DNA from 3 places in the Geobacillus sp. PK12 genome. Region 3 is predicted to be linked to each of the others. Evidence: riboswitches for the same ligand, from Rfam matches in the RefSeq annotation. Region 3 holds a riboswitch; each other region holds the start of a gene.
The links. Region 3 has a riboswitch for S-adenosylmethionine ahead of mtnW (2,3-diketo-5-methylthiopentyl-1-phosphate enolase). Riboswitches for the same ligand answer to the same signal wherever they lie in the genome.

Region 1 (10,642 bases), 190 kb from region 3:
GCTTGTCGCTCGAGGATATTGAGCTTGGAGTCCAACTGCTCAAAAAAGCGTGGTGTTGACGACGACTTCAAGGAAAACGACCCTCTTTTTACACAAGCTCCCGGAGTCCCTGTCTTGGCGTGTATTTTTGATCGGTTTCTAATGTCACGTTAATTTTAAATATTTACTTTTTTTCTTTTTTTGTATAATGCAATTAAATACAGGAAAAGAAAGGGTAGAAAAAAATGATCACCGTGCAAGACGTAAACAAAATCTATCCGCCAAACCGCCAAGTATTACATGATGTCTCTCTCGAACTGGTTGAAGGGGATCGGCTTATTCTGTTAGGGCCGAATGGAGCCGGAAAAACTACTTTAATAAGGTGCATCATCGGGCTTACCGCACCAGACAGCGGCAGCATCTATGTCAATGGAGTGGATGTTGTCCGCCATCCAGATGAAGCACGCGAGTCGATTGCGGTCGTATTTGAAGAAGCTGACAACTCCTATTCCTATTTAACTGTTTTGGAAAATCTCTTATACTTCGGCTTGCTGAACAAATGGAGTCGTGCTGAAGCAAAACGAAGAGCCGAACGAATGATGGCCGTGTTGAATCTAACCCCATACGCTGAGCGTCTTACCCAAACCCTTTCACGCGGGATGAAACAAAAACTGGCATTTGCGATCGCCTTAATGAAAGGAGCGCCGTTTTTGTTCCTTGATGAGCCGACTCTTGGCCTTGATGTGGAGTCGCAGCATCATATCCGAACCATGTTAACGGAAGAAAGCCAATGGTGGAAAGCCGTTCTCATCACCACCCATGACATTCCTTTTGCCCACGCCGTTGGAAATAAGTTTGTCTTTATCCAAGACGGAAAAATCGTTTGGAGCGGCACAAAAGAACATTTTTCCACTCCAGCCGACCTTGAAACTCATTTTTTGGCCGCTGTTCGTTCCAACCTATCCGTCTAAGGAGGTGAGTCGGTTGTCCCCGCAAATTTTGAATGTCGTATGGGCGTCCTTTTTGAAAAAAAGGGCAGAGTATCGCCGGTATTGGTTCGATTTTACCGTTGGACTTATCATTAAATTTGTCTTTTTTCTCGGCACGCTGTACGCAAGCCCGATACAGACCGGAAAAGAAGCGACGGTCAAACTGTTCGGTTTCAGCCTTTGGTACTTAAGCGCTCATTTGATCTCGAAGCTCGGCAACACGGTGATCGAAGAAGCGTATCTCGGCACCGCCGAGCAAGTGCTTTCCACCAAGACTGCTCCATGGAAAATTTTGATCGGCGTAGTGATCGCTGAAATCGCGTTATCGTCCATGTGGGTGACGCTCTTTTTCATTTGTGCGGCTTTGATGATCGGATTTTCCGAAATTCTCTCGGGAATCGCATCCATGATAACGGAGATCGTCATCTTTGGCGGCGTCAGCCTCATCGGGATGACGGGAATCGGCGTGTTCATTTTAGGGCTGTCCCTTCGCTTAAAGCAAGTGGGAGCCGTTACCGAGGTGCTGCTTTATTATTTATTGATCTTCTCAGGATTTTTTCTATCTTCGAATGTATTGCCGACAGCGTTTCATATTCTCAACTGCTTTTCTCCTCTTTCTTGGGCCGTGCAAGGAGTGAATGAAGGATGGCCCGTATTCTTTCCTGCTCTCGGTATCTCGCTATTCTGGCTGGCCATGGGCTCATTGGTCTTGAAGCAACAATGGCATTGGGCGAGAAAAAATGGAAAAATCGGAAGCTACGTCTAAAAGAGTGGACGTTATCCCTCACCTTTTGCACCCTTTCGGCGAAAATCGAGAGGATGTTTTCGCGACCATGCCGAATGAATCCTCGGCACTCAGGGAAAGCAAAGGAGTTTTCATAACACGGACATCTTGCGCGAAGAGAGCTCTCTTTATTCCGACGCCGGCTGCGAACATCAGTTGATCAACACGGGCAAAGAAGCGTGCCGCTATGATCAGATTATTCACTCGCCTGCTTCGAAAACATGACCCATAGTCATGTCCGCCCAAGGCGTTGCTTTTTTTTTTTTTGCCGTCACATAGAAAGAAATCACCGCATCGACGGCGAATAAAAGAGATGGCATTTCTTTGACGGAGGTGTGTGAATGAACATCGGCCAAGAATATTTGCGAGTGGTGCGCGCGCGCTTTCTCGACATGAAAAAGACCGCCGAACGGGCTATGGACCAATGTTCGGAGGAACAGCTGTTCCATTGCTTTCATGAGGAGACAAACAGCATCGCCATCATTGTCAAACATATGAGCGGAAATATGGTGTCGCGCTGGACAGACTTTTTGTCATCGGATGGGGAAAAACCGGACCGAAACCGCGATGATGAGTTTATTAACGACTTCCATACGCGCAAAGAAGTCATGGATTGCTGGGAAAAGGGGTGGTCTGCTTTCTTTCAGACGCTGAACGAACTGCAAGAAACGGATTTGTTGCGGACGGTCACGATCCGCGGCGAACCCCATTCCGTCATCGAAGCCATTGAGCGGCAAATGTACCATTATTCGTATCATATCGGGCAAATCGTCTATATCGCGAAACAGCTGAACACAAACAACTGGAAAACACTGACCATACCAAGAAATCGAAAAACAACATAGGCAACTCCTTACTCGAATCATCTTGCAAACGCCATCCACCCCTCGGAACCGTCAGCCGATAAAGGTGGATGGCTTCTTTTTGTTGCTTGTTGTTCCTTCCCAATCCTATCGCTTATCGGGATCACGGTCAGCGCCTTGAAAGTTTCACAATACCGACCAACAAACAAACCATCCCCGCTCCCCACGCCATCCCCGCCTTGCCAAGAAGGAGGGAGATTTCTTCGGATGCCTGCGCATGGGTAAGATCAAAGGAAATCGCCTTCAGCGCAAATGAAACAGCCAGAGACAGCAACAAGAAATGGGCCAATATCCACAGAAACACTCGCCCTTCTCGATTCCTTCGCCAAAGAAAAACGATTGTCACAACCGCGATCAACATCACAACCGAAAAGCCGCCGATGAGCATATCCATCACATTTTCTTCCATAGGCAAATGATTGGGCAACGTTCCCACCTCCTCTTTTTCATCATATCATGTCTTTCTATTCTTCTTCCCTGCGTCCGATCCCTTCTTGTATGTGAAGCCGCCCATGGGCTTCTTCGTTCCCGCGTGCTAGGGAAGCGGCGCAACCCTTTACGCAAACGACAAGCAGGCGCCCATCTCCCTATTACAGAGGGCGGCGCCTGCTCTGATTGTATAGATGCAATGTAAAGCTTTAACTTTACCGGTCATTGCATCCGATTGTCGAGTGACCGAACAACGCCGCTTAAAGACCCAGGAATGGGTCTGTGAAGCGAGTCGTTGTTCGGTCTTCCGTCACGCTAAAGCGTGACGGAGGCAAGCCTGTGGCTTGTGCCTTCGACAGTCAAAAATGGATAAGCCACTTTTTCGTCAAGGATATGTGAAACGATTTCGTTGCATCTATATGGTTACTTTTGCTGCATCTTAAACTCCAAAAACAGCTCGTTGTAGTAGGCGAGCATGTGTTTTCCTAAGTTTTCGTACACTTCGAGATGCCCTGCTGAATCCAAATCGGGGTAAAAGCGCCGATCGCCCGCGATGTCTTTTGGCAAATAGCGAAGCGCCTTTTTATTCGGCGTCGAATAGCCGACATACTCGGCGTTTTGCGCCGCGTGTTTCGGGTCGAGCATAAAGTTGATGAACGCGTGCGCTCCTTCGATGTTTTTCGCTGTTTTCGGAATGACCATGTTGTCAAACCATAAGTTGGAGCCTTCTTTCGGCACGACATAGTCGAGCTTATCGTTTTCGGCAATGATTTCGGCCGCGTCGCCTGACCAGACGACGCCGATGGCCGCTTCCTCGTCGGCGAGAAGCAGCTTGATTTCATCGCCGACAATCGCCTTCACGTTCGGCATAAGCCGGTCGAGCTTCCGCTTCGCTTCTTGCAAATGGGCTTTGTTCGTGTCATTCAGCGAATAGCCGAGGCTGTTCAACGCCATCCCCATCACTTCCCGCGCCCCGTCGACAAGCAAAATTTGATTGCGCAAGCTTGGATCCCATAAGTCGTTCCAGCTCGTCATTCTTTTGCCGCCAAGCATCTCGCGGTTGTAGACGATGCCGACCGTTCCCCAAAAATACGGCACTGAATACCGGTTGTGCGGGTCAAACGGCAAGTTGAGAAACCGCGGTTCGATATATTGCAAATTGGGAAGCTTTCGGTGATCAAGCGGCAGAAGCAGCTTTTCCTCGATCATTTTGCTGATGGCGTAATCGGACGGAACGGCGACATCAAACGTCGCCCCGCCTTGGGCGATTTTCGCCATCATCGCCTCGTTGGAATCGAACGTTTGGTAAATCACTTTCCACCCTGTCTCTTTTTCAAACTCTCGAATGAGCGCAGGGTCGATGTAATCGCCCCAGTTGTAAACGGTCACCGTTTTGCCTCCGCCGTACCCTTCCGCTTCGTTCAACCGGTGGGTGATGAACATGAGGACGAACGCCGCGATAAACACGGCCGCAAACCCTTGGACAAGCCGTTTCACCTACTTTCGCCCCCCTATCCCGTACATTCGGCCGCCTTTTTGGCTGAGCACATAATAACCGATGACAAGCAGCATCGTAAATAAAAATAACAGCGTCGACAGGGCGTTAATGGACAGCGAAATGCCTTGGCGCGCCCGCGAATAAATTTCCACCGACAGCGTCGAGAATCCATTTCCCGTGACAAAAAACGTCACGGCGAAGTCATCGAGCGAATACGTAAGCGCCATGAAAAAGCCCGCCCATATGCTTGGCGCCAAAAACGGCAGCACGACGCTTGACAGCACTTGCCAAGGCCCTGCTCCTAAATCTCTAGCCGCATCAATCAGCGTCGGGCTCATTTCCTCGAGTTTCGGCAGCACCATCAACACGACAATCGGCACGCTAAAAGCGATATGGGACAACAGCACAGATGTAAACCCTAGTTGAATGCCAGCGATCGTAAACAACAGCAAAAACGAAGCGCCGATGATGACGTCTGGGCTGACGATCAGCACGTTGTTGAGAGCGAGAAGAGCGTTTTTCGTTCGCTGCCGCTTGACATAGTAAATGGCGAGCGCCCCGATGACCCCAAGTATGGTCGCGACCGCCGCCGACAGCAGCGCGATGACGATTGTATTCAAAACGATGATGAGCAAGCGGTCGTCGGACAGCACGTCGCGGTACCACTTCAACGTGAACGATTGAAAATCGTGCATCGTCCCGCCGCTGTTGAACGAATAATACATCAAATACACAATCGGCGTATACATCACGGCAAACACGGCTAACAGGTACACACGTCCCCACCAATGCGTCCGTTTCATCGGCTTCCCTCTTTTCTTCCACTTCCTGTCAGGCCGACGATGACCGCCATCGCGATCATTAACACAACAGCGATCGTCGCCCCCATTCCCCAGTTTTGGGTGACAAGAAAATGCTGTTCAATGGCGGTGCCGAGCGTAATGACGCGGTTGCCAGCGACAAGGCGCGTAATCATAAACAACGACAACGACGGGATGAACACCGCTTGGCAGCCGGCCTTCACCCCACTAAGCGTGAGCGGGAAAACGACGCGGCGGAACGTCGTCCACGCTGAAGCGCCTAAATCGCGGGCGGCATCGACAAGCGATGGCGGCAGCTCCTCCAGCGCGTTGAAAATCGGCAGCACCATAAACGGAATAAAAATGTACACCGACACAAACACAAAACTGAAATCGGTAAACAACAGCTGCCGCGCTCCAATGCCAAGCGTCTGCAACAGGGCGTTGGCCAGCCCGTACGTGCCGAGCAGCCCTAAAAACGCATACACCTTCAGCAGCAAATTCACCCACATCGGCAAGATGAGCAACAACAGCCATAACTGCTTGTGCCTCGTCTTTGTCAGCCAATAGGCGGTCGGATAGCCAATCAACAGCGACACAAGAGTAATCAAAAACGCGTACCAAAACGAATACGCCATCATTTTTAAATAAATGGGCGTCAACACGTTTTCATAATTCGCCACCGTCCAATGTCCGTCTATATCCAAAAACGATTCATATAATAAAAAGACGATCGGAGCGATGACAAACAACACCAACCAAATGCCATAAGGGATTAAATACCAGTTTCGCCACGCCCGTTCCGTCATGCGCCCTCATCCTCCCTTTCGACTCGCATGACGTGAATCGCTTCCGGTTCAAAACGGAGGCCGACCGTTTCCCCGACTTCCGCCTTTTTCGTCGAATGGACAAGCCATTCGTTGCCGTTTTCATCATAGCCGCAAATTTCGTAATGGACGCCGCGGAATAAGAGCGAATCGACGCGGATGACGATCTGCCCGTCTTCCGGCGCTGCGAGTTCCAAATCTTCCGGGCGGATGACGACATCAACCGGTTCGTTCGGGGCAAAGCCGCGGTCAACGCAAACAAACCGCTTGCCCGCGAATTCGACGAGGAAATCGTCGATCATGCGCCCCGACAAAATGTTCGATTCCCCGATGAAATCGGCGACGAATCGGTTGATGGGCTCGTCGTAAATGTCTTTCGGCGTCCCGAACTGCTGAATTTTCCCTTTATTCAGAACAAAAATGTAATCGGACATCGCCAACGCTTCTTCTTGATCATGCGTGACAAAAATGAACGTAATCCCTAAGCGGCGCTGCAGTTCGCGAAGTTCATACTGCATTTCCGTGCGCAGCTTCAAATCCAAGGCCGATAGCGGCTCATCCAAGAGCAACACTTCTGGCTCATTCACAATCGCCCGCGCAATCGCGACGCGCTGACGCTGGCCGCCGGACATCTCTTGAATGCGGCGGCGCTCATAGCCTTCCAAGTTGACAAACCGGAGCGCTTCGCTCACTTTTTGGCGGATGTCCGCTTCTTTCATCTTTTTCACGCGCAAGCCAAATGCCACGTTTTCAAACACATCGAGGTGAGGAAACAACGCATAGTCTTGAAAGACAGTGTTGACTTGCCGTTTGTTCGGCGGGACGTTTTGAATCGGCTTCCCGTGGAAATAAATCGTTCCTTCCGTCGGTTCGATAAACCCGGCAATCAGCCGCAAAATCGTCGTCTTCCCGCACCCTGACGGGCCAAGCAGCGTATAAAACTTCCCGCGCTCCATCGCAAAACTGACGTCATCCAATACGACCGTTCCGTCGTATTCCTTCGTCACTCGCTCGAAGCGGATGATCTCTTCCCCGTTCACTTCCAGCCCCCCGTCTTCTTGATGTTCACTATTCCTAATTAGAACATAGGAGAGTGGAAAGTGCAACGGAAAAATCCTTGATCACACGTATGAAAACTGAATTTTTCCTGAAGATCCCGCCGTCATTTTTCTATTTTATCTTCATTGTTTGGACGTGTAAGCGAGATTATGCGGGAGCCAGGGAAGCGCTCTTGATGAACGTGAGAAGCAATGAGATAAGCATGTTGACGGTCGCCTTGAATCCACTCCGCCAACCGATCGCGACTTAGCCTATCAAGGGAATTGAACGGTTCATCCATCAAATACAATTCGACCGGGCGGGCTAAAGCAATCGCAATATGCAGTTTTTGTTTTGTTCCTAATGAATACTGATCCACCGGGAGCGGGAGCATCTCCTCCATTCCAAGCAGACTGCATAATTCGTTCGCTTTGCGGACGTACTGTTGATCCAGCTTCCATAAAAGCCGGAAACATTCGATATTTTCATAACCCGTCAATTTTGAAAACATGACAGTCTCGGATGTCACATAAGACAAATGAGCGCGCATGTCGGGAAGCTGAATCGGATTGCCTTTATAAAAGGCTTGATAATGCAGCTCTCCTTTATCGAGCAATCCCGAAATAATATGCAAAAGAGTCGTTTTCCCCACTCCATTGGGGCCGGTGAGAAGCACGGTCTCCCCTGAAAAAATGGAAAATGAGAATTGCTGAAAAATCGTGGCTCCCCCATCATAGCGATACGTCAAGTTTTGCAATGAAAATAACGGTTCCATCTATTTCTTCCCCTTTTCCTGCTTGGCTCTTCACCAAAAGTTGTACTTGATTTTTTCTGAACTCTATTTACGCTTGTAAGGGAAAATCAACAAATCAGTGATTTTTTCAAATCTTTGTGCAGGAAGCTGTATTGCTTGTCAAGTACATGTTGTGGTGAAGAGCCAAAACTTTTTTCAAAAACATTCTGTGTCTATCTCATCCTTCGCACTAAACGAGAATAAACCCCGCCGTAAAGCAGCACCAATACAATAAATCCTATTTTGATGGGCATGCTGGCCGCTTTTAGGCGAAAAGCAACTCCAATCAACACAACAAGCGGCAGGCTAATCAGAATAAAATACGGCCACGACCATTGTTTCACCCACTTCACTCCTGTCTGCGATGCGGTTTCTAGTAAATTCCTTGTTAATATCATCCATTTTAATCATACACCTTGACTCTAAAAAAAAAGAGAAATCGTTCGACAATTTTGTCTTTTTTACATATTTCGACATATTTCATGCTATTGAAATGAAACAGAGATGCTTTTAAGAGCTTGGTACAAGGTAAGCGTTGATCCGAGAAATTCTTTTTTGAAATTTCCTTGCTTCACCGTATTGAATAATTTCGAAAAATACATTAAATTATATAGTAATCATCAAAACGCTGCCGAACAATTGCATACGACATTCTTATCAAGAGAGGGGGAGGGACTGGCCCGGTGAACCCTCAGCAACCTGGCCCGCGGCCAAGGTGCTAAATCCAGACAGGCGGAAGCCTGGAAGATAAGAAGAAGCGAATGAAAAGTCTTCTTCTTATAGAAGGCTTTTTTCTTTTACTACGGAGAAACGGGGGAATCGAACGTGGGATTGCTGGATGAGTTGAAAGAGCGCATTCTCATCGCCGACGGGGCGATGGGAACGCTTTTATATTCGCACGGCATTGACCGTTGTTTTGAAGAATTGAATCTATCCAATCCAGATGAAATCGTCCATATTCATGAAGCGTATATCGCCGCGGGCGCCGACGTCATTCAGACGAATACATACGGCGCCAACTATGTGAAACTCGCCCGCTACGGCCTTGAAGATGAGGTGCCGGCCATCAACCGCGCGGCGGTGCGGCTCGCCAGGCAAGCGGCGAACGGGCGGGCGTACGTGCTCGGGACGATCGGGGGGCTACGCACGTTAAACAAAAGCGTCGTCACGCTCGAAGAAGTGAAACGGACGTTTCGCGAGCAGCTGTTTGTGCTGCTGGCTGAAGGGGTTGATGGCGTGCTGTTCGAGACGTATTACGATTTGGAAGAGTTGGAGACGGTGCTTGCCATCGCCCGCAAAGAAACGGATTTGCCGATCATCGCCCATGTGTCGCTCCATGAAGTCGGCGTTTTGCAAGACGGCACGCCGCTCGCGGACGCCCTTGCCCGCCTAGAGGCGCTCGGAGCCGATGTCGTCGGACTGAACTGTCGTCTCGGTCCATATCATATGCTTCGGTCGCTCGAGGAAGTGCCGCTGCCGAAGCAGGCGTTTTTGTCGGCGTATCCGAACGCCAGCCTCCCGGATTACCGCGATGGCCGGCTTGTCTATGAGACGAACGCGGAATATTTTGAAGAGGCGGCCAAAGCGTTCCGCGATCAAGGGGTGCGCTTGATCGGCGGGTGCTGCGGCACGACGCCGAAACATATTGAGGCAATGGCAAAGGCGCTCGCCGACCGGACGCCGGTGACGGAAAAAACGGTGAAGCGGCGCACGGCATCTGTATCGGTGCAAGCCGATCGGCCCGCGCCGACTCCGCTTCCCGAGCTCGCCCGCACGCGCCGCTCGGTCATTGTCGAACTCGATCCGCCGAAGCAACTCGGCATTGACAAGTTTCTCGCTGGGGCGAAAGCGCTCCATGACGCTGGCATCGACGCGCTGACGTTAGCTGACAACTCACTTGCCACGCCGCGCATCAGCAACGCCGCTGTCGCCACGATCATCAAGGAGCGGCTCGGCGTCCGCCCGCTTGTGCATATTACATGCCGCGATCGCAATTTGATCGGCTTGCAGTCGCATTTGATGGGCTTGCATACGCTCGGCATCACCGATGTGCTCGCCATTACCGGCGACCCGTCGAAAATCGGCGACTTCCCAGGAGCAACGTCGGTGTATGATTTATCATCGTTCGATTTGATCCGCTTGATCCGCCAGTTTAACGAAGGGCTGTCGTACTCGGGCAAACCGCTTGGGCAAAAAACGAACTTCTCGATCGGCGCTGCGTTCAACCCGAACGTCCGCCATTTGGATAAAGCAGTTGAGCGAATGGAGAAAAAAATTCAATGCGGCGCCCACTATTTCTTGACCCAGCCGATTTACTCGGAAGAGAAAATCGTTGAAGTGCACGAAGCGACCAAGCATCTTGACACACCGATTTACATCGGCATTATGCCGCTTGTGAGCGCGCGCAACGCCGACTTTTTGCATCATGAAGTGCCGGGCATTACGCTCTCTGACGAGATTCGCGCCCGCATGGCCGCCTGCAGCGGTGACCCGGTGCAAGCAGCCAAGGAAGGCATCGCTATCGCCAAATCGCTCATTGACGCTGCGTTTGATTTGTTTAACGGCATTTATTTGATCACGCCGTTCTTGCGCTACGACATGACGGTCGAGCTCGTCCGCTACATTCACGAAAAAGAAGCGGC
Region 2 (10,642 bases), on a different contig from region 3:
GAAACGTCCCGTCGGTTTGCGTGAGCTGCGCGAAATTGATGACCGGATCGTCCGTCCCTTGCGCATAGACATAAATGGATGTTTCCGAGCCGACAAGGGCGATGTCCGCGCCGCCGGAAAGCAGCGTCGTCATCGTTTTGTCGCCGCCCCATGTCGTCGTCAGTTCGACATCCAGCCCCTCTTCTTGAAAGAAGCCTTTTGCCAGGGCGACGTACTGCGGCGCGTAAAAAATCGAGTGCGTCACTTCGGCGAGCCGCACTTTTTTGAGCGGCTTTTCGCTTTGGCCCCCGTCATTCGTGCAGGCGGAAAGCGGCAAAAGCAAGAGAAGCGAGCATAACCATACGGCCCATTTTTTCATGTTCGTTAACCCCCTTGGTTCGCATGCGGTAAACCGTGGTTTCACCTTATCGTATGCACGCAGCAAAAATGTGTGAATGCCTAGAAAAAATGGGCGGTCAGCCGAGAACGGGCGGCGGTCGGGACGCTCCTCGCGCTCCAGGGCTTTTTCAAGATGACGCTCGGCCAAGGGGAGGCATGCAAGAGCGGCGAGGCAGTCGGACATCCCCACTTGTCCTAATGAAAGAAGGCGTTGGGGGATGATGACGGGTGGTTCGCATCATCTGTTTTCGCATAGGAAGGAGGCAGGCGTATGGACGGGGACATCATCGACCAATACCGGTTTCCGTCGCCGCATCCGGGAATCGATGTGTTCTTTGTCACCTATATGTCCCAAGGGCTGAAGGTGAAAGGATTTTTAGCGGCGCCGAAACAAAATAAGGTGTATGACGGCTTCTTGTATTTGCGCGGCGGGATTAAAAATGTGGGGCAGGTGCGAGTGCCGCGCCTTGTCCAATTCGCTTCGCAAGGGTTTGTCGTCTTCGCTCCGCTTTACCGCGGCAATGGGGGCGGAGAAGGAAACGAAGATTTCGCCGGCGACGACCGTTATGACGCGCTTGCTGGGTTTTATCTCCTTCGCCGCCATCCGCTCGTCCATCCCGGGCGCGTTCACATGTTCGGCTTCTCCCGCGGCGGGGCGATGGCGCTCCATGCCGCCCTAATGGCCGAGGGGGTCTGTTCGGTGGCGGTCTGGGGAGGGGTGGCGGATCTGGAGCTTACGTATTGGGAGCGGCCTGACTTGCGGCGAATGATGAAGCGCGTCATCGGCGGGACGCCGAACAAATGCCCGGAGCGCTACCGGCATCGAACCCCGCTTTATTATCTCGAGCGGCTCCAAGCCCCGGTGCTCATCATCCACGGCGGGCGCGATGAGAACGTATCGATTGAGCACGCCTATCGGCTTGAGCGGCGGCTGAAGCAGCTCGGCAAACCGGTCACGGCTTGGTACTTCCCTGAGTTCACCCACTATTTTCCGCCGCAAGCCAATCGCGAGACGGTGCAAAGGCTCACGGAATGGATGAAACAACAGCTGACAATGTGATACGATACAACTAGAGGGGCGGCTGCGCGCGCCGCTCGGGTGGCGGCGCGGCCGCCAACGAATCGATGGGGTGCCAAGGAGGTTGGAATCATATGGGCATGCCGATGGAGCTGCAGACGGTCATTGTGACAAAAGGAAAGGAACAGCGCGTTCAAGGAAATGTGTTTGTGTTGGAAAAAGAAGGATACCGCTTGTATCCGCTTGACGTGCCGCTTGAAGTGCGCCGGACGGTGCAAAGCGAAGCGAGCGGCGTTGCGGTCGTGAGAAAGCTTGAGTGGAAAGACAGCCGGACGACGGTGACGTATGAGCTCGTCAGCCTGTATTCGACGAATTGAACGAGGCTGCACACCACGAAGCGGCTGAATGAGAGCTGAACGGGTTCATCGGACAGGAGCGCAAACGGAAGAACGGTTTGCGCTCTTGGCTCAAGTTTTTTCCGTCTATAGTTAACTTGTGGCGTCAGGCCGATTCAGACAAGCATAAAAATAGCCTTTGCTTGAGGACTTCCTGTGCGACGTTTGATCATACCATAAAAAAAGTAGGGGGGAGGAGAAGGAGTTTGGCCGCGGAGAGCGAATATCATACGATGAATTCGATGCCGCAAGGAGGGAAAACGTGGCGAAAAAGCGAATCGATCACGACCGGTTGTTCAAGGAGCTGCTGTCGACGTTTTTCGAAGACTTTTTGCTTCTTTTCTTTCCTGACGTGTACGAGCACATCGACATCCATCATCTTTCCTTTCTCTCCGAAGAGCTGTTCACCGACGTGACAGCTGGGGAAAAGCACCGCGTCGACTTGTTGGTCGAAACAAAGGTAAGAGGGGAGGACGGGCTCGTCATCGTTCACGTCGAACATCAAAGCTATAAGCAGCGGACGTTCCCCGAGCGAATGTTCCTCTACTTCAGCCGCTTGTTTCAAAAACACCGCCGCCGCATCCTCCCGATCGCCATTTTCAGCTACGACGAACGCCGCGACGAACCTTCCTCATTGATGATTCAATTTCCATTTTTGATGGTTCTTGACTTCCGCTTTCTGACGGTGGAACTGCGCAAACTGCCGTGGCGCGAGTACATCCGCCGTGACAATCCGGTTGCCGCCGCCTTGTTAAGCAAAATGGGGTATAATGAAAGCGAGAAGGTGGAAGTGAAAAAGGAGTTTTTGCGCATCCTAGTCCGCCTCGAGCTCGATGAGGCGAAGCAGCGGCTGTTGTTTGGGTTTTTTGAAACGTATTTGCGGTTGTCCGAAGCGGAGGAAATCCAACTGCGAAACGAGGTGAGCCAAATGGAGACGAAGGAAGCGAAACAAGTGATGGAGCTCATCATCTCATACGAACAGCGGGGAATCGAGAAAGGCATTCAACAAGGAGTCAAACAAGGAATCGAACAAGGGTTGAAACAAGGAATAAAGCAAGGGATGAAGCAAGGGATTGAACAGGGACGCCAAAAAGGGATCGAGGAAGGGAAAATCGACATCGCGAAGAAAATGTTGGCGAAAGGGTACGATGTCGACACGATCCACGAGCTGACCGGGTTGCCGGCGGAAAAGATTGAACAGCTGAAGAAGTAAACCCGCCTTCGCATTGTCGTCGACCCCCAATCGTGCCAAAACCCCGGGGGATCGACGACAATCATTTTATGCGTTCGAACCTTACGGCCATCGAGGGTAAAGTCTATTGACAGAATTTGTCGGTGACGTTCATCGTCCCGATTGGCGTTTTGATTCTAATGTTGAAAAGGCAGGAGCGCAAACAATCCTTCGGTTTGCACTCTGCCATATGATGAAGCAAGACTGATTCCTTTGCTTTGTTCTGAAATAAAGTGATCATTTACAGAGGGAGCTCACAAAATAGTTCCCGTGATTTCTCCTCCTCAATCCTCTCTTTGATCATCGAAACGATTGGTGATGGAATCGTAAACACGAACCAAAAGCCAGCTCTTCAGTTTTTGATAAAACGCGCTCTTTGTCGCGCCCCCAAGCAAGGGGGCGAAGGAAAGCGGATGGATTTTCAACAATTTCCTAAAGGCGAATGGATATACTGAAGCAATGGAAGCCTCCCCCTTATTCTTGTGCAGAGTCTATTTTTTATTACCACAACTTCCCTTGTTTGTCAAGGATTTGTTCGGCATCGGAATGAAAAAATCCTCCCGATTTTCGTGGGAAGGAGGCGAAATGGGAGGCCCAAAGCAACGGAAAGAAATAAAAAACAGCCGGACAGGGAATACCCTGTCCGGCCGTGTTCTTGTTACACGAGCGGTCCGCCGAGTTTTTCGATGGACGGATCGATGTGGGCGAATTTTTGGAAGTTGGCGCGGAATTTTTGCGCCAGCTCTTTTGCTTTTTGTTCGTATGCTTGTTTGTCGGCCCATGTGTTTTGCGGCTGCAGGACGTCATCCGGCACGCCGGGGACGCGGGTTGGGATGGCGAGGCCGAAAATCGGATCTTTGACTGTTTCGACGTTGTCGAGCTCCCCTTCGACGGCGGCTTGCACCATCGCCCGGGTGTAGGCGAGCTTCATGCGGCTGCCGACGCCGTACGACCCCCCTGTCCAACCGGTGTTGACCAAAAAGACGCGGACGTTGTGTTCGGCGATTTTTTGCCCGAGCATTTCCGCGTATTCGACGGCCGGGCGCGGCAAAAACGGTGCGCCAAAGCACGTTGAGAACGTTGCTTCCGGTTCGGTGACGCCGCGTTCGGTGCCGGCGAGCTTGCTTGTGTAGCCGCTTAAGAAATGGTACATCGCTTGTTCGCGCGTCAGCTTGCTGATCGGCGGCAGGACGCCGAACGCATCAGCCGTCAAAAACACGATCGTGGACGGATGGCCGGCGACGCTCGGGTCGATGATGTTTTGGATCGCCTGAAGCGGGTAGGCGGCGCGCGTGTTTTCCGTCAGCGTGCCGTCGTCGTAATTCGGCACCCGCGTCGCGTCATCGAGGACGACGTTTTCGAGCACCGCGCCGAAGCCGATGGCGTCAAAAATTTGCGGCTCTTTCTCGCGCGATAGGTTGATGCATTTCGCATAGCAGCCGCCTTCGATGTTGAAAATACCGCGGCTTGACCAGCCGTGTTCATCATCGCCGATCAAGCGGCGGTTCGGGTCGGTCGAGAGCGTCGTTTTTCCCGTTCCCGACAAGCCGAAAAAGAGGGCGACGTCGCCTTCCTGGCCGACGTTGGCCGAGCAGTGCATCGGCAGGATGCCTTGTTCCGGCAGCAAATAGTTCATCACCGAGAAAATCGATTTTTTCATTTCGCCGGCATACTCGGTGCCGCCGATCAACACGGTGCGCCGTTCAAACGAGATGATGATGAACGCTTCCGAGCGCGTGCCGTCGACTTTCGGGTCGGCTTTAAAGTTCGGCGCGCAAATGACGGTGAATTGCGGCTCATGCACGGCGAGCTCTTCGGCGTTCGGCCGAATGAACAGCTGATGGACGAACAAGTTGTGCCAGGCGAATTCGTTGACGACTTGAATCGGCAGCCGGTATTTCGGATCGGCGCCGGCAAAGCCTTTAAACACGAACAGTTCATCTTTCTTCATTAAATAGTCGAGCACTTTGTCGTACAGTTTATCAAACGTCTCCGGAGACATCGGCTGGTTGACCGCTCCCCAGTCGATCGTTTGCTTCGTTGACGGTTCTTCGACGATGTATTTGTCTTTCGGCGACCGCCCTGTGTACTTGCCGGTCGTGACCGCGACGGCTCCGGTGTGCGTCAGCCGTCCTTCGTTCCGCTGCAGGACTTTCTCGACGAGCTCGGCGACGGACAGTTGATGATGCACGTACGGTTTTTGCAGCAATACATCAAGCTTATTCGTCATGTTTGCGATCCCCATATTCAAAACCTGCCTTCTTTTTGAAATCACTCTTGAAAATAGTATAACACATTTTTATTAATAGTCCATACTAATTGTGTGGGTTTTTCAAACTTTATTTTGCCCAATGTGTCGATTTCCTTGAGGAAAGAATTTTCTCGGCTGGAAATGATAAAAAATGAATTTTGATAGTTGACTTTGCCGATTCCATTGCGATAAGATAAGTCATTGAACGGATACTCTTATCCCGAGCCGGTGGAGGGACAGGCCCGATGAAGCCCAGCAACCGTCACAACTGTACATGTGTGAAATGGTGCTAACCTGTGGCAAGGCGCAGTCCTTGAACGATAAGAGTGAAAGGAAGCAATACGATTGCCATGACCTTTCCTCAGCCGTTACAGGAAAGGTTTTTTATATTGCGAAGGGAAAAAGGGAAATGAGTTCCGTGTTGCCACATTATGCCAAGAGGAGGAAACAAACCGAATGTCAGCCAAACGCCGCTTGTTTACTTCAGAGTCTGTGACGGAAGGACATCCGGATAAAATTTGCGACCAAATTTCTGACGCCATTTTGGATGCCATTTTGGAAAAAGATCCGAACGCCCGCGTCGCCTGCGAAACGAGCGTCACGACCGGGCTGGTGCTCGTGAGCGGGGAAATCACGACATCAACATACGTGGACATTCCGCGCATCGTCCGCGATACGGTCCGGGAGATCGGCTACACGCGCGCCAAATACGGATTTGACGCCGATACGTGCGCGGTGCTGACGTCGATTGACGAACAATCGCCGGACATTGCGATGGGGGTGAACCGGGCGCTTGAGGCGCGCGAAGGTCAGATGACTGACGAGGAAATTGAAGCGATTGGCGCCGGCGACCAAGGATTGATGTTTGGGTTCGCCTGCAATGAGACGGAAGAATTGATGCCGTTGCCGATTTCGCTTGCGCACCGCTTGGCGCGCCGATTGGCGGAAGTGCGCAAAACGGATGTCTTGCCGTACTTGCGGCCGGACGGGAAAACGCAAGTGACGATCGAATACGATGAAAACGGCAAACCGGTGCGCGTCGATACGATCGTCGTTTCCGCGCAGCACCATCCGGAAATTACGCAAGAGCAAATCGAGCGCGACATTAAAGAACAGGTCATCAAGCCGGTCGTGCCCGCAGAGCTGCTTGATGAGAACACGAAATATTTCATCAACCCGACAGGACGGTTTGTCATCGGCGGTCCGCAAGGGGATGCTGGGTTGACGGGGCGCAAAATCATCGTCGATACGTACGGCGGCTACGCCCGCCACGGCGGCGGCGCGTTCTCGGGCAAAGATCCGACGAAAGTCGACCGCTCGGCGGCGTATGCGGCCCGCTATGTCGCGAAAAACATCGTCGCGGCAGGACTGGCCGACAAATGCGAAGTGCAGCTTGCCTACGCGATCGGCGTCGCCCGCCCAGTTTCGATTTCGATCGATACGTTCGGCACCGGCAAAGTGTCGGAAGACATTTTGATTGAGGTCGTGCGCAACAACTTCGATCTCCGCCCGGCGGGCATCATCAAAATGCTCGACCTTCGCCGCCCGATTTACAAACAGACGGCTGCTTACGGCCATTTTGGGCGTACGGACATCGACCTGCCGTGGGAGCGCACCGACAAAGCCGCCTTGTTGAAAGAACAAGCGCTGGCGTTGGCGGACAAGTGATGAAAGAAAAAGAGCTGCCTGATCACGGCAGCTCTTTTTTGTTGGCGCACGATGTCCGCTGTTGCTGCAGCGCTTTGTAATACTGCCCTTTCTCGACATATTCGCGGCGTATGCGCTCCATTTCACGGATGTCGTCTTCCGTCAGTTCGCGGACGACTTTCGCCGGCCGGCCGAGGGCGAGCGTGTTGGGCGGAATTTTTTTGCCCGGCGGCACTAAACTGCCGGCGCCGATAAACGCGCCTTCCCCGATTTCCGCGCGGTCCAAAATGATCGAGCCCATGCCGATGAGCGCGTTTTTGCGAACGATGGCGCTGTGCAAAATGACTTGATGGCCGACTGTTACACCGTCTTCAATGATAAGCGGATTGTTTGGACTTTGATGCAAAATTGAGTTATCTTGAATATTGACCCGGTTGCCAATCACCGTTGGCGCCACATCGCCGCGAATGACGGTATTGAACCAAATGCTCGTCTCTTCGCCGATCACGACATCGCCGGTGATCGTCACATAGTCGGCGATAAAGGCGGAGGCGGCAATTTGCGGCGTTTTGCCTTTGTATGGGTAAATCATGGGCGTTCGTTCCTTTCTGCTGCAAAATCGATCGTTCACCATGTATTGTACAACGCTGCGTCCAAATCGCCAACGAAAGTGAGCGCGCCTGATCGGGATTGGTGAAAAACGTTTCGTTTCGCCCGATGAGTGGTTGGGATCGGGAAAGAAGATCCGATTTCACAAAGCTTCTCAACGTGAGAAGAACCGTTGTTGAGCGGTTTTTTCATTCCATCGCCAACCCTTTTATGGTTTGCCCCGGCCGCATTGATGGCAATACTGGAAGACGAGATCGCAGGCTGTTCAGACGCGAAACGATTTTGGTTGCTGATAAGATGGAAATGCTAGGAGACGAGACCATGGTGTTTGCACCTGAGGTGAGCCGATTGAACATTCCGAAAAACCCCATCGCCTTGATGAAAATGGTGTATCGTGACGTGCTTCCGCTTGTCCACCGCGAGCTTGCCTATTGGCGGCGCCAGGCCGAGCGCATTCCCGACCCGGAATTGCGGCGCCAGGCCTTGGCGAGCATCGCTTCGAAAACGTTCCATTGCGAAGGCGGCTCCATTTTGGCGCTCTTGGCCGGAGAAAACATGGAGGATTGCATCCGCTTTATCGTGGCTTACCAGACGATCAGCGATTATTTGGATAATTTGTGCGACCGCAGCACCTCGCTCGATCCGCTCGACTTTCGCGCCTTGCACGATTCGATGCCGGACGCTTTGACGATCGGCGCGGAGCCGTCGAACTATTACCGCCATCGCCGCGAACAGGAAGACGGCGGCTATTTGCCGGCGCTCGTCCGCACGTGCCAAGAGGTGCTCGAGACGGTGCGCCATTATGAGACGATCGCCCCATTTTTGCATGAATTGGCCGGATATTATTGCGACTTGCAAGTGCATAAACATGTCGAAGCGAGCGATCGGGTGCCGCGGCTGGAGAAATGGTTCGCGCAATACAAAGACGCCTTGCCGCCGATGGAATGGTATGAGTTTTCCGCCTGCTCCGGTTCGACGCTCGGCATTTTCTGCCTCGTCGCCTATGCGTTTGGCGAATCGCTGCCGCCGGAGATGGCGAGACAAGTGCGCGACGGTTATTTTCCGTACATTCAAGGACTGCACATTTTGCTCGACTATTTGATCGACCAGGAGGAAGACCGGGACGGCGGCGATTTAAACTTTTGCTTTTACTATCCGAATGAAACGGTGATGCTTGAGCGGCTTTGCCATTTCATCGAAGAGGCCGACCGCCATGTCGGCGCCCTTCCGCACGGCGAGTTTCACCGCCTTATTCACCGAGGGCTTCTTGGGTTGTATTTGTCGGATGCCAAGGTGAAAAAGCAGCGCGGGCTGCGCCGGCTGGCGCGCCGGCTCGTCCGCGCCGGCGGGGCGGCGTCGCAGTTTTTCTATTGGAACGGAAAAGCATACCGCTTTTGGCAGGAGCGGCAAAAACGGCTGTCCTTTTCATAAGGGCGGCCGTTTGCTTGTATTGGCAAGAGCAGTGGTTCGTCGGCGGATCGGACGGAATCAGGCGCCCCCATCCGCCCGATTCTCGAGCGCGAGCAAAAACGGCGGGTTGTTTTGCCGATTGATGAATTCGTATTTCAAGGCATGGACGCGCCGTTGATCAAGAGAACGGACGTAATCAAGGAGCGCGTCGCGTTCGCGCTTTCCTTCCGGATGGCCGTGGTAGACGACAAGAACGATGACGCCGCCCGGCTTCATGACGGAAAGCAACTGGCGGACCGCTTCGATCGTCGATTCCGGCTGGGTGACGATTTGCTTATTGCCGCCCGGCAAATAGCCGAGGTTGAACACCGCGCCGGCGATGCGCCCGTGTACATCGGCGGGAAGCGCCTCAAGCAGTTCACTATGGCTTCGCTCGAACAACGTCGCCCGCCCGCATAGCCCATGTTCCGCGAGGCGGGCGGAAGCGGCGGTGATGGCCTCAGGCTGAATGTCAAAGCCGAACACATGGCCTGTCTCCCCGACGCGTTCGGCCAAATACACGGTGTCGTGCCCGTTGCCGACGGTCGCGTCGACGGCGATGTCGCCTTCGTTGACCGCTTGATCAAGCAAAAAGCGGGCAAACGGCAAAATGTTCATCAAAGCCATCGGTTGGCCCCTCCTTGTGATCGTTTCATCGTTTACGTTGGCAGGCGTGTCGCTGCGCCAAAGATGCCGGATGCCATCGTTTTTCCCTAAAAGACTGGTGATTTAGTGAAAAGTCGCGGAAAACGGACTTTCTTCTCAAATGGGGAAGTCCTGTAACATCAACGCTTCTCTTTCAGCCGAAAACAGCGGGTTCGGCGAAATCGGTCGTTTTTCACCAGTCCTCTAAAGCCTCGCCATCCTCTGCGCCGACGTGACAGAAAACCTTGAGCTGACCGACATCGGCCTGATTGAGCTGAACGAAGATCCCCACGTCGGCATTGTAACAAAAACTTCATGGAAAATCGATCGCTGCCAATCATTGGCGTGATACGGCCGGCCTATGCGGCGCATAGTAAACATGAGGGAATATCACGAAACGAGGTGAGCGCATGGCGACAAGACAATCCGTTGAGGAATTTTTGCAGCGGTGTGAAGATGTGATCCGCTACGCGAAAGAGCAATATACAGAAGCGCAAAAGCAGGAGCATTACAACATCACCGAATACACCAACGCCCAGCAGATGCTCGAGCAGACGGTCATCGATTTGGCGCACTTGGCGCGAAGCTGCAACGCCCAGCAGCGCGAGCAGCTGCATCGGATGCGGCTCCAACTGGAGCAATTGCAAAACGACATGATTTTGCTTGACCGCTGAAACGAGGAGGAACACGACATGAAGCGACGCTTGAAACAAACGAATCCGGAACAAAAAACACCTAGCGGCCAAAACAATAACGATCTTGAGCTTGGTCAAGACTTTGACCCGGTGAAGCTGGCGAAAAAGCAATACGAGGAAACGGGCGGCCAACCGATCCGCTCCAAGCAGCGGAACGGGTGACGACAAGCCAAAGGGCCGGAAGCCGCTCCGTCTTGTTCTTCTTTTCGCGCAGGAGCACCGCTTCAAAAGCCATTGTTTCCGTGGGGAGTTAGTTTGGCAAAAAAGTGGCGGACGCATCGGAACGCTCCGCCTTTTTGATTGCATTTTTTCCTGTTTTCCCCT
Region 3 (8,124 bases):
AGCTACGGCGGATTTATGACGAACTGGATCGTTGGGCATACCGACCGATTCAAAGCGGCTGTCACTCAACGTTCGATTTCCAACTGGCTCAGCTTCTCCGGCGTGAGCGACATCGGCTACTTTTTCACGAAATGGGAAGTCGGCTGCGACGTTTGGGAAGACGCTGAGCGGCTTTGGCATCATTCGCCGCTCAAATACGTCAAACACATGCGCACACCGCTGTTAATTTTGCATAGCGAACGCGATTACCGCTGCCCAATCGAGCAGGCCGAACAGCTGTTTGTCGCCTTAAAGCAGCTCGGGCGGGAAACAAAGCTCGTCCGCTTTCCGGACGCCAACCACGATTTGTCGCGCACCGGCAACCCTGCTCTTCGGCTTGAGCGTCTTCGCCATATCGTCGACTGGTTTGACCGCTATTTGAAAGGAGCATCGCATTAATCCGAAAGGAGAACCACCATGCACGCACTCGTCATCGGTGGGACAGGCATGTTAACCGACGTGTCGCTTTGGCTCGTGCGAGAAGGGTACCATGTATCCATCGTCGCCCGGAACAGGGAACGGATGGAACGGCTCATCGCCCGCGCCGCACATCTGGAGGCCATTACCCCGCTTTTGGTCGATTATCGCGATCATGATGTACTATGTTCCTTGATTCACCAAACAATCAATGAAAACAGAGCCTTCGACCTTGTTGTCGCATGGGTGCACAGCGACGGGAAACAGGCGTTTCCGGCCATCATCCGGGAAAATAGCAGACATCCCGGTCCTTGGCGTCTGTTCCACGTGCTCGGCAGCCGGGCCCATCCGGCCGAGGCAAAGCGGGAACTCCGTTTGTCTTCCGCTTGCCTGTACCGGCAAATTCAGCTTGGCTTCGTGATCGAAGAGCACAGCACGCGTTGGCTCACCCATCAAGAAATCAGCAGCGGCGTCATTGACGCCATTCGGCGTGATGCGCCGTTTCATCTTGTCGGCACACTAGCATCAGAGAAGAAGCGGCCGCATTAATGGGAAGCGTCCTCTCGTTTGTACCGAGAGGGCGCTTTGTCCGCCTTTGGCGCGGATGGTTTCACGATGGAAGCAGTTCGACATAATCGCCCGTTTTCAAGCCGGCCGCGTTCGCTTCATCGGTGTCAATGTGCATATCTAATGCAAAATCTTCGCTGACGCGGACGATCACTTCGTCAAAAATGAGCGCCCGCTCCCCTTGCGTTTTCACTTTCACAACTTGTTTATCGCGGACGCCAAACGTCTCGGCATCTTTCGGCGTCATATGAATGTGGCGCTTGGCAATGATCACCCCTTTGTCGACGGTCACCGTCCCCTTCGGTCCGTGAATCGTAATGCCCGGCGTTCCGTCAATATCGCCGGATAAGCGGACCGGGGGCGCGACGCCGAGCTTGAAGCTGTCGGTTTTCGAAATTTCAAGCTGGGTGAGCGAACGGACCGGTCCGAGGACGCGGACGTTTTCAATTTTCCCTTTCGGCCCTTCGACCGTCACCGTTTCCTTGGCGGCGAACTGGCCAGGCTGCGACAACGGCTTGAGCACCGTCAGCTCGGCGCCTTCGCCAAACAGCGCCGCCATGTGTTCTTTTGATAAATGAATGTGGCGATTCGATACCCCTACTGGAACCATCAATGGTGATCTCTCCTTTTTTGCTGGCTATGGTATGTTCTTTATATAACGTATCCATTTCCGGCAAAATTAAAGAGGCCGACCTCGCGTCAGCCCCTTGTTTTTGCCCCATATCCTAATTTTTTCAGCAGCGCAATCGCCTGCTCTTTTTCTGCCGCCGTCAGCGCCGAAACCGTTTCGTGAATTTTTTCCGCATGCTCGGGAAATACGCGTTCAATAAACCGCCGCCCCTCTTCTGTAATGGACGCGTACGTGACGCGCCGGTCCTTTTCGCAGGCGCGGCGGACGATCAATCCTTTGTTTTCCAGTTTGTCAATGACGTAGGTGATGCTCCCGCTCGCCAGCAAAATTTTTTCGCCAATTTGCTGGAGCGGCTGATCCCCTTTATGGTATAACAATTCTAACACGGCAAATTCGGTCGGATTGACCCCGAATGAGTGGATTGATTTGTTCACTTGGTCGCTTACGGCGCGGTAAGCCCGCGACAATACGATAAACAACTTTAGCGATTGCTCGAGTTCTTGCTCTTTTTGTTCCATGCCATCCAACCCTTTGCATTTAACCATTTCTTACTTGCATTATACTTGAACAGCAAACAGGCAGGCAACCGTTTTTGCCAGGCGCTGGTCCATTTTTCTCGCCAGCGGCCGTTCCTTTCGCTATGATAATTTTGTGATAGGGCAGCGCTTGGGCGATTGTCACATTTGTGGAAACGGCGCATATGAAAAAATAAAGGCTGATGAAGGGGGAATTGGATGAACGGGGTATTGACCGGCAGTGTGCTGTCCGCCTTATCGACCGGACTTGGCGCTGTGCCGATTTTGTTTATGGCCAAATCGCTCACCCACCGCTGGCGCGATGTGCTCCTCGCGTTTTCAGCCGGCATTATGATGGCGGCCTCGATGACAAGTCTTATTCCCGAGGCCCTGCGGTCCGGCGGTTTTGAGGCGCTCGCCATCGGATTGGCGGCGGGGGTGCTCGTGTTAACGTTGCTTGAGATGACCGTCCCCCATATCGACTTGGAGCATACGAAAAGCGGCTTGCAATTCGACGAAAAGGCGATGCTCATCATCGCCGCCATTGCGATGCACAATCTCCCCGAAGGGCTGTCAGTCGGGGTGAGCTACGCCTCAGACGGCGCTTCGCAAATCGGCAATTTGATCGCATTGGCCATCGGCTTGCAAAACGCGCCGGAAGGATTTTTGGTCGCCTTGTTTTTAGTCAATCAGCAGATTGGCCGCTTTAAAGCGTTTGTCATTGCCACGTTAACCGGCGCGGTCGAAATTGTGACGTCTTTGCTCGGCTTTTATTTAACCTCTCTCTTCCGCGGCCTCGTTCCATACGGGTTGGCGTTTGCCGCCGGGGCGATGCTGTTTATCATTTACAAAGAACTCATTCCCGAAAGTCATGGCGACGGCAACGAACGGATCTCGACGTACGCGTTTATTATCGGCATTTTGTTTATGATTTTGTTAACCGAATCGTTTTAGCGATCCCCCCTTCCGTCATCGAGACAGGCGCTCCTCTCCATACAGAACGAAACACCCCGCTGCCTTGCCTGGCAGCGGGGTGTTCTCATTATTGGACGGCCTCTTCTTTTTCTTCATACGGATGGGCGACCCAGCCGGACGGGTCGATGAACAGACGGACGGCTACGACTTGGCGGTCGTCCATGAGCGTAAAGTAGTGCGGATTCCCTTCCGGCACAGAAATGACATCGCCGGCTTCCAGCTCGACGTCAAAATAACCGGTTTCTTTGTCGCCTTTGATGATGAAAATGCCATGGCCGGCTGTAATGGCGCGCACTTCGTCTTCCGTATGGATGTGCACTTGTTCAAATTTTTTCAGCAGTTCATCCAAGTTCGGCGTCGCATCGGACAGAGCGACGATATCCCATGTTTTGTAGCCGCGGCGCGCCGCCAAATCTTCAATTTCATCTTTGAACGTCGCCAAAATTTCATTTTTCTCTTCATCCGTGAGTACGTATTTGTCACGCAAATGCTCCGGCAGTTTCGTGATGTCCCAATGTTCATACAACACCCCTTGACTGTTCAAAAACGCGCGCACATTGTCTTCTCCTTCAATCACTTGGCCCGTTTTTCTCACTTTGATGACGGCCATGTCAAAATCCCCCTTCTAAAAGATGTATATTAACCAACCGGCAGGCCGGCCCGTTGCAAAAGCAGCCGCTTCACCTGCCAGCTGAACAAAAACTCCCACGCTTCCAAATGTTTTTTCGCTTCAAACGCCGTTCGTCCCCAGACGGTAATGCCGTGGTTGTGGATCAACACGGCGCCCGCATCGCCATGAATATATGACGAAAACTGTTGAGCCAACGTCGGGATGTCGGCGTCATTGCCAATGATCGGAATGCGCACTTCGGCATTTTCTTCCCAAATGCCGAACGCCTTAATGATTTCTTGCCCGGAAAAGACCGCCTCTCCGTTGGCTGCGTACACATCGGAAATGATATTATTGTCGACCGTGTGAACATGCAAAACGCAACCGGCGTTTGTGCGATTGTAAATTTCCACATGCAGCAGCGTCTCCGCTGATGGCTTTAAATGTGTTTTCTCCGCTGGTCGGCCGGCGGCGTCAACGAGCAAGAAGTCCTCATCCGTTTGCTTCCGCTTATCCTTGCCGCTCGCTGTCACCAAAAACGTCAACGGGTCGTCCGTCACTTTGATCGACAAATTGCCGCTTGTTGCGAAAAACCAATCGCGGGCGGCGAGCTCGGCTTTCACTTCCGCAAGCTCGTTCCACTTTTTCACGACGATGCTCATACGATCACCTCCATTCGCTGCAACGCATCCATCACGTCAAAAAACGTCGCAAATGGCGCGTGCGGCAGGTCAAGCTCTTGACATTTTTCAAGCAGAAAATCGCGCGCCAGCACATAATCGGCTTGTCTTGCCACCGCCAAGTCGGTGATCGAATCGCCGATGACGACGTGATACCCGTCGGGGCGGGCGAGCCTGCGCAATAGCGACGGCTTGCAGCAGCCGCAGCCGTTTTGGCACTGGCTGTCGCATGCATGCGGCCATGTGATGCGGATCGTCTCACCGCTGAAGTCAGAGCCGTTGCAAAAAATGCGCTCCGGCTCAATCAGCCCTTCAAGCAGTGGGTAGACGAAAAAGTCGATGCCGCCGCTCACGATATAGAGCGGGATGCTTTGCTCTTTCGTCCACGCGACAAACTCACGGAACCCTTCGCGCAAACGGGCGGTGCTAAGCAAAAAGTCAACAATCTCCTCTTTCAGCGCCGACGGAAGAAGTGAAAACATTTTTCCGACGCCTTCCTGAACGGAGATGCGCTGGGCGAGAATGTCGTCCTTTAACGCCTCCCACTCCGGCGGGGCGAACTGTTTCATAATGGCGATAATGTTGTCGTTTTCCGTAATGGTGCCGTCAAAATCACAAAAGAGAACGAGCTGTTTCGTCATGCTTCCACCTCAATGGCGCCCCAGCGGTCGATCGCCTTTTGCAGCGCCTCGTTGTCTTTCGCCGCTTCACGGAGCGGACGGCCGGCCAGCGCCGCGTCGATGGCAGCGCGAAACGCCTTTCCGCCGCCGATCGCCCCGTCCGGGTGGCCGTGAATGCCGCCGCCGGCGTTGACGATGCTGTCACGGCCGAAATCGCGGACAAGAAGCGGCACCAAGCCCGGATGGATGCCGGCCGAGGGCACTGGAAACGCTCGGGCAAACGGCTCTTGTTCATCGGTCAGCGCTTGGGCGATGCCAAGCGCCTGCCCGCGCTCCAAAGCGACGCTGCCATACGGAGACGGGAACAACACAAAATCGGCGCCGGCAAGACGCAAAAGTTTTCCAAGCAAGAGCGACGGGGCGACGCCGTAAAACTCCGACGGCGTGATGGCGCCGCTGAACGCCGGGTGGGCCATAATCGGGACGGAAATCTCTTCATCTTCCCGCAGCCCTTGCAGGACGTCCAATCCATAGGCGAACACGTTGAACAACAGCACATCAGCACCAAGCTCGGCGGCTCGTCTCGCCTTCTCTTTCAGCTCAAACGTTTTGCCGGTCAAGTTGACGGCGTACAGCGTCCGCTTGCCTGTTTGTTCGTACACCTCTTCGAGCGCCGCTTTGCCTTCTGTAATGCGCTTCGCAAATGGCAGACGATCGCTGTCAAACAAAATTTCGTCATCTTTGACCAAGTCAACGCCGCCAAGCGCTTGCTTTTTCAACTCTGATGTCAAATACGCCAAATCGCGGCCGACGATGCCTTTGAAAATGCTCATCAACAGCGGGCGGTCGTACACTCCGACCTTTTCGCGAATGCCGGCGATGCCAAAGCGCGGTCCCGGGAACTTCCGTTTCCACTCCTCTGGAAGTTCCAAATCAAGCAGCCGCACTTCCCCGTCCAGCGACAGCTTGCCGAACGTCGTCACCAACAATGCTGGCAAATCGGCGCTGAAGTTCACCGTCGGATAGGCGATTTTGACGATCGCCCGCTTCAGCCGCTTGCCGAAGTACGCATTCGTCCGGTCGCTTTCCTCAAGCTCCTCGACCGCAACGACTTCCCCTTTATGCTTGCGGAGCTGGTCTTGCTCCAGCTGCGGCAAGTCGGTCCATGTGCCGACCGTCAAGCCGAGCGCGATCCCTTCGGCCTTTTTGCGAATGTCTTTCTCGTCATGAAGCAAATACGTCGCAATGACTGCACTCATCGTCCATCCCTCTTTCAATATATGGCGAAATAAAAAAGCCCCTTCCTAAGAAGAGGCGTCATTCAGTCATGGCGCTCTTCTTATCTCTCAGCGTTTCCGCTGCAAGAATTAGCACCGTGCTTAGCGTGCGCCAAGCCGGTTGCCGGGCTTCATTGGGCTCGTCCCTCCGCCTGCTCTTGATAAGAAAGCCTGCTCGTTTATGCACTTGTCAAACGATTGGCAAATTTACTTTGAATTATGACAGCCTTTGCCGCCGTTGTCAATCATTTTTTTCAAAACAGTTGCCCCGTCACCAGACAGTAGTTCATTGCCGCTCTATTTTTCAAAACAATCCGAGCCGCCCGATCCGCTCCGCCGCTTCGCGAAGCCGCGCTTCATCGGTCAACAAACCGACGCGCACATACCCTTCGCCGTGCTCGCCGAACCCAATGCCTGGGGCAACGGCGACGTGCGCCCGCTCAAGCAGCATGTCGGCAAACTCAGCGGATGATATGCCTTTTGGCAGCGGAAGCCAGGCGAAAAACGACCCGGATGGCGCCTGCACCTCCCAGCCGGCCTCGCAGAGCGCAGCGATGAACGCATTGCGGCGCGCCTCATACAATGCGACCAGCTCCGTGACACAATCTTGCGGACCAAGGAGCGCCGCGGCGGCCGCTTCCTGGATGGCGCCGAACAAGCTGACATACAAATGATCCTGCAAAAGCTCAAGCGCCCGAATGATCCGCTCGTTGCCGACGGCAAACGCCACACGCCAGCCGGCCATATTGTATGTTTTCGAAAACGTATAAATTTCGACGCCGACGTCTTTCGCCCCATCGACTTCCAGGAAGCTGACCGGTTTCCGGCCGTCAAAGCCGATCGCCCCATAAGCGAAATCGTGCACGACGGCAATGCCGTGCTTGGCGGCAAACGCCACCGTCTCCGCGAAAAATTCCTTTGTCGCCGTTGCGCCGGTCGGATTGTTCGGATAGTTTAAAAACATGAGCTTCGCTCGGTCGGCCACTGCCGCCGGAATGGCTTCATAGTCCGGCAAAAAACCGTTTTCCGCAACAAGCGGCATCATTTCCATCCGCGCGCGGGCAAGCGCGATCCCCGACCAATAGTCCGGATAGCCCGGGTCCGGGGCCAGCACCACATCGCCCGGGTTGACGAGGCAAAGCGGCAGCTCGACAAGCCCGGCCTTGCCGCCGAACAAAATGGCGACTTCGCGGTCTGGATCGATGTTCACCCCGTATTCACGCGCGTAAAACGCGGCGATGGCTTCTTTCAAAAAGAAGTAGCCTTGAAACGGCGAATATTTATGGTATTTCGGATTAGCCGCCGCCCGCTGCATCGCCTCAACGATATGCTTTGGCGTCGGCTGATCCGGGTTGCCTTGCCCTAAATTGATCACGTCGCATCCGGCCTTGATTTTCTCCCCGACTTTTGCGACAAGCGAGGCGAAAAATTGCTTTGGCAGCTGCTCAAGCAACTCGGAAAAAGGAATTTCCATCGTCATCGCCCACACCTTCTTAAAAAATTCTTGAAATTCTAGTGCAACATCATATATCGTAAAAAGCAAAATGTAAAGCAAAATTTTTTCGAGGTGAAAACTCATGACGATCCGCATCGCCTGCCTCCAGCTTGATATTGCGTTTGGCGACCCGAACGAAAACGAACGGCGCGCGGAAAGCGCCATTGAATCGGCCGTCAAGGACGGCGCGAATATCATCGTGCTGCCGGAATTATGGACGACCGGCTACGATTTGACGCGCCTAGATGAGATTGCCGACGAAGGCGCCGAACGGGCCAAAGCGTTCGCCTCCCGCCTA

Region 1: it holds a riboswitch for S-adenosylmethionine, as region 3 does, so the genes downstream of both, ETR37_RS01145 (bifunctional homocysteine S-methyltransferase/methylenetetrahydrofolate reductase) here and mtnW (2,3-diketo-5-methylthiopentyl-1-phosphate enolase) in region 3, are expected to answer to the same signal.
Region 2: it holds a riboswitch for S-adenosylmethionine, as region 3 does, so the genes downstream of both, metK (methionine adenosyltransferase) here and mtnW (2,3-diketo-5-methylthiopentyl-1-phosphate enolase) in region 3, are expected to answer to the same signal.

What each region holds. Positions count from the first base shown of each region.
Region 1 covers NZ_SDKL01000002.1:147,206-157,847, reverse strand. The annotation lists gene pdxR (MocR-like pyridoxine biosynthesis transcription factor PdxR) at 1-59, shown strand, start outside; gene ETR37_RS01190 (ABC transporter ATP-binding protein) at 225-950, shown strand; gene ETR37_RS01185 (ABC transporter permease) at 955-1,734, shown strand; gene ETR37_RS01180 (DUF1572 domain-containing protein) at 2,094-2,597, shown strand; gene ETR37_RS01175 (hypothetical protein) at 2,725-3,042, opposite strand; gene ETR37_RS01170 (ABC transporter substrate-binding protein) at 3,468-4,541, opposite strand; gene ETR37_RS01165 (ABC transporter permease) at 4,542-5,345, opposite strand; gene ETR37_RS01160 (ABC transporter permease) at 5,342-6,151, opposite strand; gene ETR37_RS01155 (ABC transporter ATP-binding protein) at 6,148-7,209, opposite strand; gene ETR37_RS01150 (ABC transporter ATP-binding protein) at 7,332-7,982, opposite strand; gene ETR37_RS19010 (hypothetical protein) at 8,174-8,344, opposite strand; SAM riboswitch class I at 8,652-8,754, shown strand; gene ETR37_RS01145 (bifunctional homocysteine S-methyltransferase/methylenetetrahydrofolate reductase) at 8,826-10,642, shown strand, end outside.
Region 2 covers NZ_SDKL01000020.1:22,861-33,502, forward strand. The annotation lists gene ETR37_RS08375 (ABC transporter substrate-binding protein) at 1-358, opposite strand, end outside; gene ETR37_RS08380 (alpha/beta hydrolase family protein) at 650-1,438, shown strand; gene ETR37_RS08385 (DUF2584 domain-containing protein) at 1,531-1,773, shown strand; gene ETR37_RS08390 (Rpn family recombination-promoting nuclease/putative transposase) at 2,054-3,004, shown strand; gene pckA (phosphoenolpyruvate carboxykinase (ATP)) at 3,681-5,267, opposite strand; SAM riboswitch class I at 5,486-5,600, shown strand; gene metK (methionine adenosyltransferase) at 5,730-6,941, shown strand; gene ETR37_RS08405 (gamma carbonic anhydrase) at 6,964-7,512, opposite strand; gene ETR37_RS08410 (tetraprenyl-beta-curcumene synthase family protein) at 7,851-8,960, shown strand; gene mnmM (tRNA 5-(aminomethyl)-2-thiouridylate-methyltransferase MnmM) at 9,018-9,605, opposite strand; gene ETR37_RS08420 (YtzC family protein) at 10,034-10,297, shown strand; gene ETR37_RS08425 (hypothetical protein) at 10,316-10,480, shown strand.
Region 3 covers NZ_SDKL01000002.1:335,020-343,143, reverse strand. The annotation lists partial or broken gene ETR37_RS02205 (S9 family peptidase) at 1-438, shown strand, start outside; gene ETR37_RS02200 (short-chain dehydrogenase) at 457-1,005, shown strand; gene ETR37_RS02195 (phosphate propanoyltransferase) at 1,067-1,633, opposite strand; gene ETR37_RS02190 (MarR family winged helix-turn-helix transcriptional regulator) at 1,723-2,172, opposite strand; gene ETR37_RS02185 (ZIP family metal transporter) at 2,389-3,123, shown strand; gene ETR37_RS02180 (1,2-dihydroxy-3-keto-5-methylthiopentene dioxygenase) at 3,212-3,754, opposite strand; gene ETR37_RS02175 (methylthioribulose 1-phosphate dehydratase) at 3,784-4,416, opposite strand; gene mtnX (2-hydroxy-3-keto-5-methylthiopentenyl-1-phosphate phosphatase) at 4,413-5,075, opposite strand; gene mtnW (2,3-diketo-5-methylthiopentyl-1-phosphate enolase) at 5,072-6,313, opposite strand; SAM riboswitch class I at 6,391-6,499, opposite strand; gene ETR37_RS02160 (pyridoxal phosphate-dependent aminotransferase) at 6,636-7,811, opposite strand; gene ETR37_RS02155 (carbon-nitrogen family hydrolase) at 7,909-8,124, shown strand, end outside.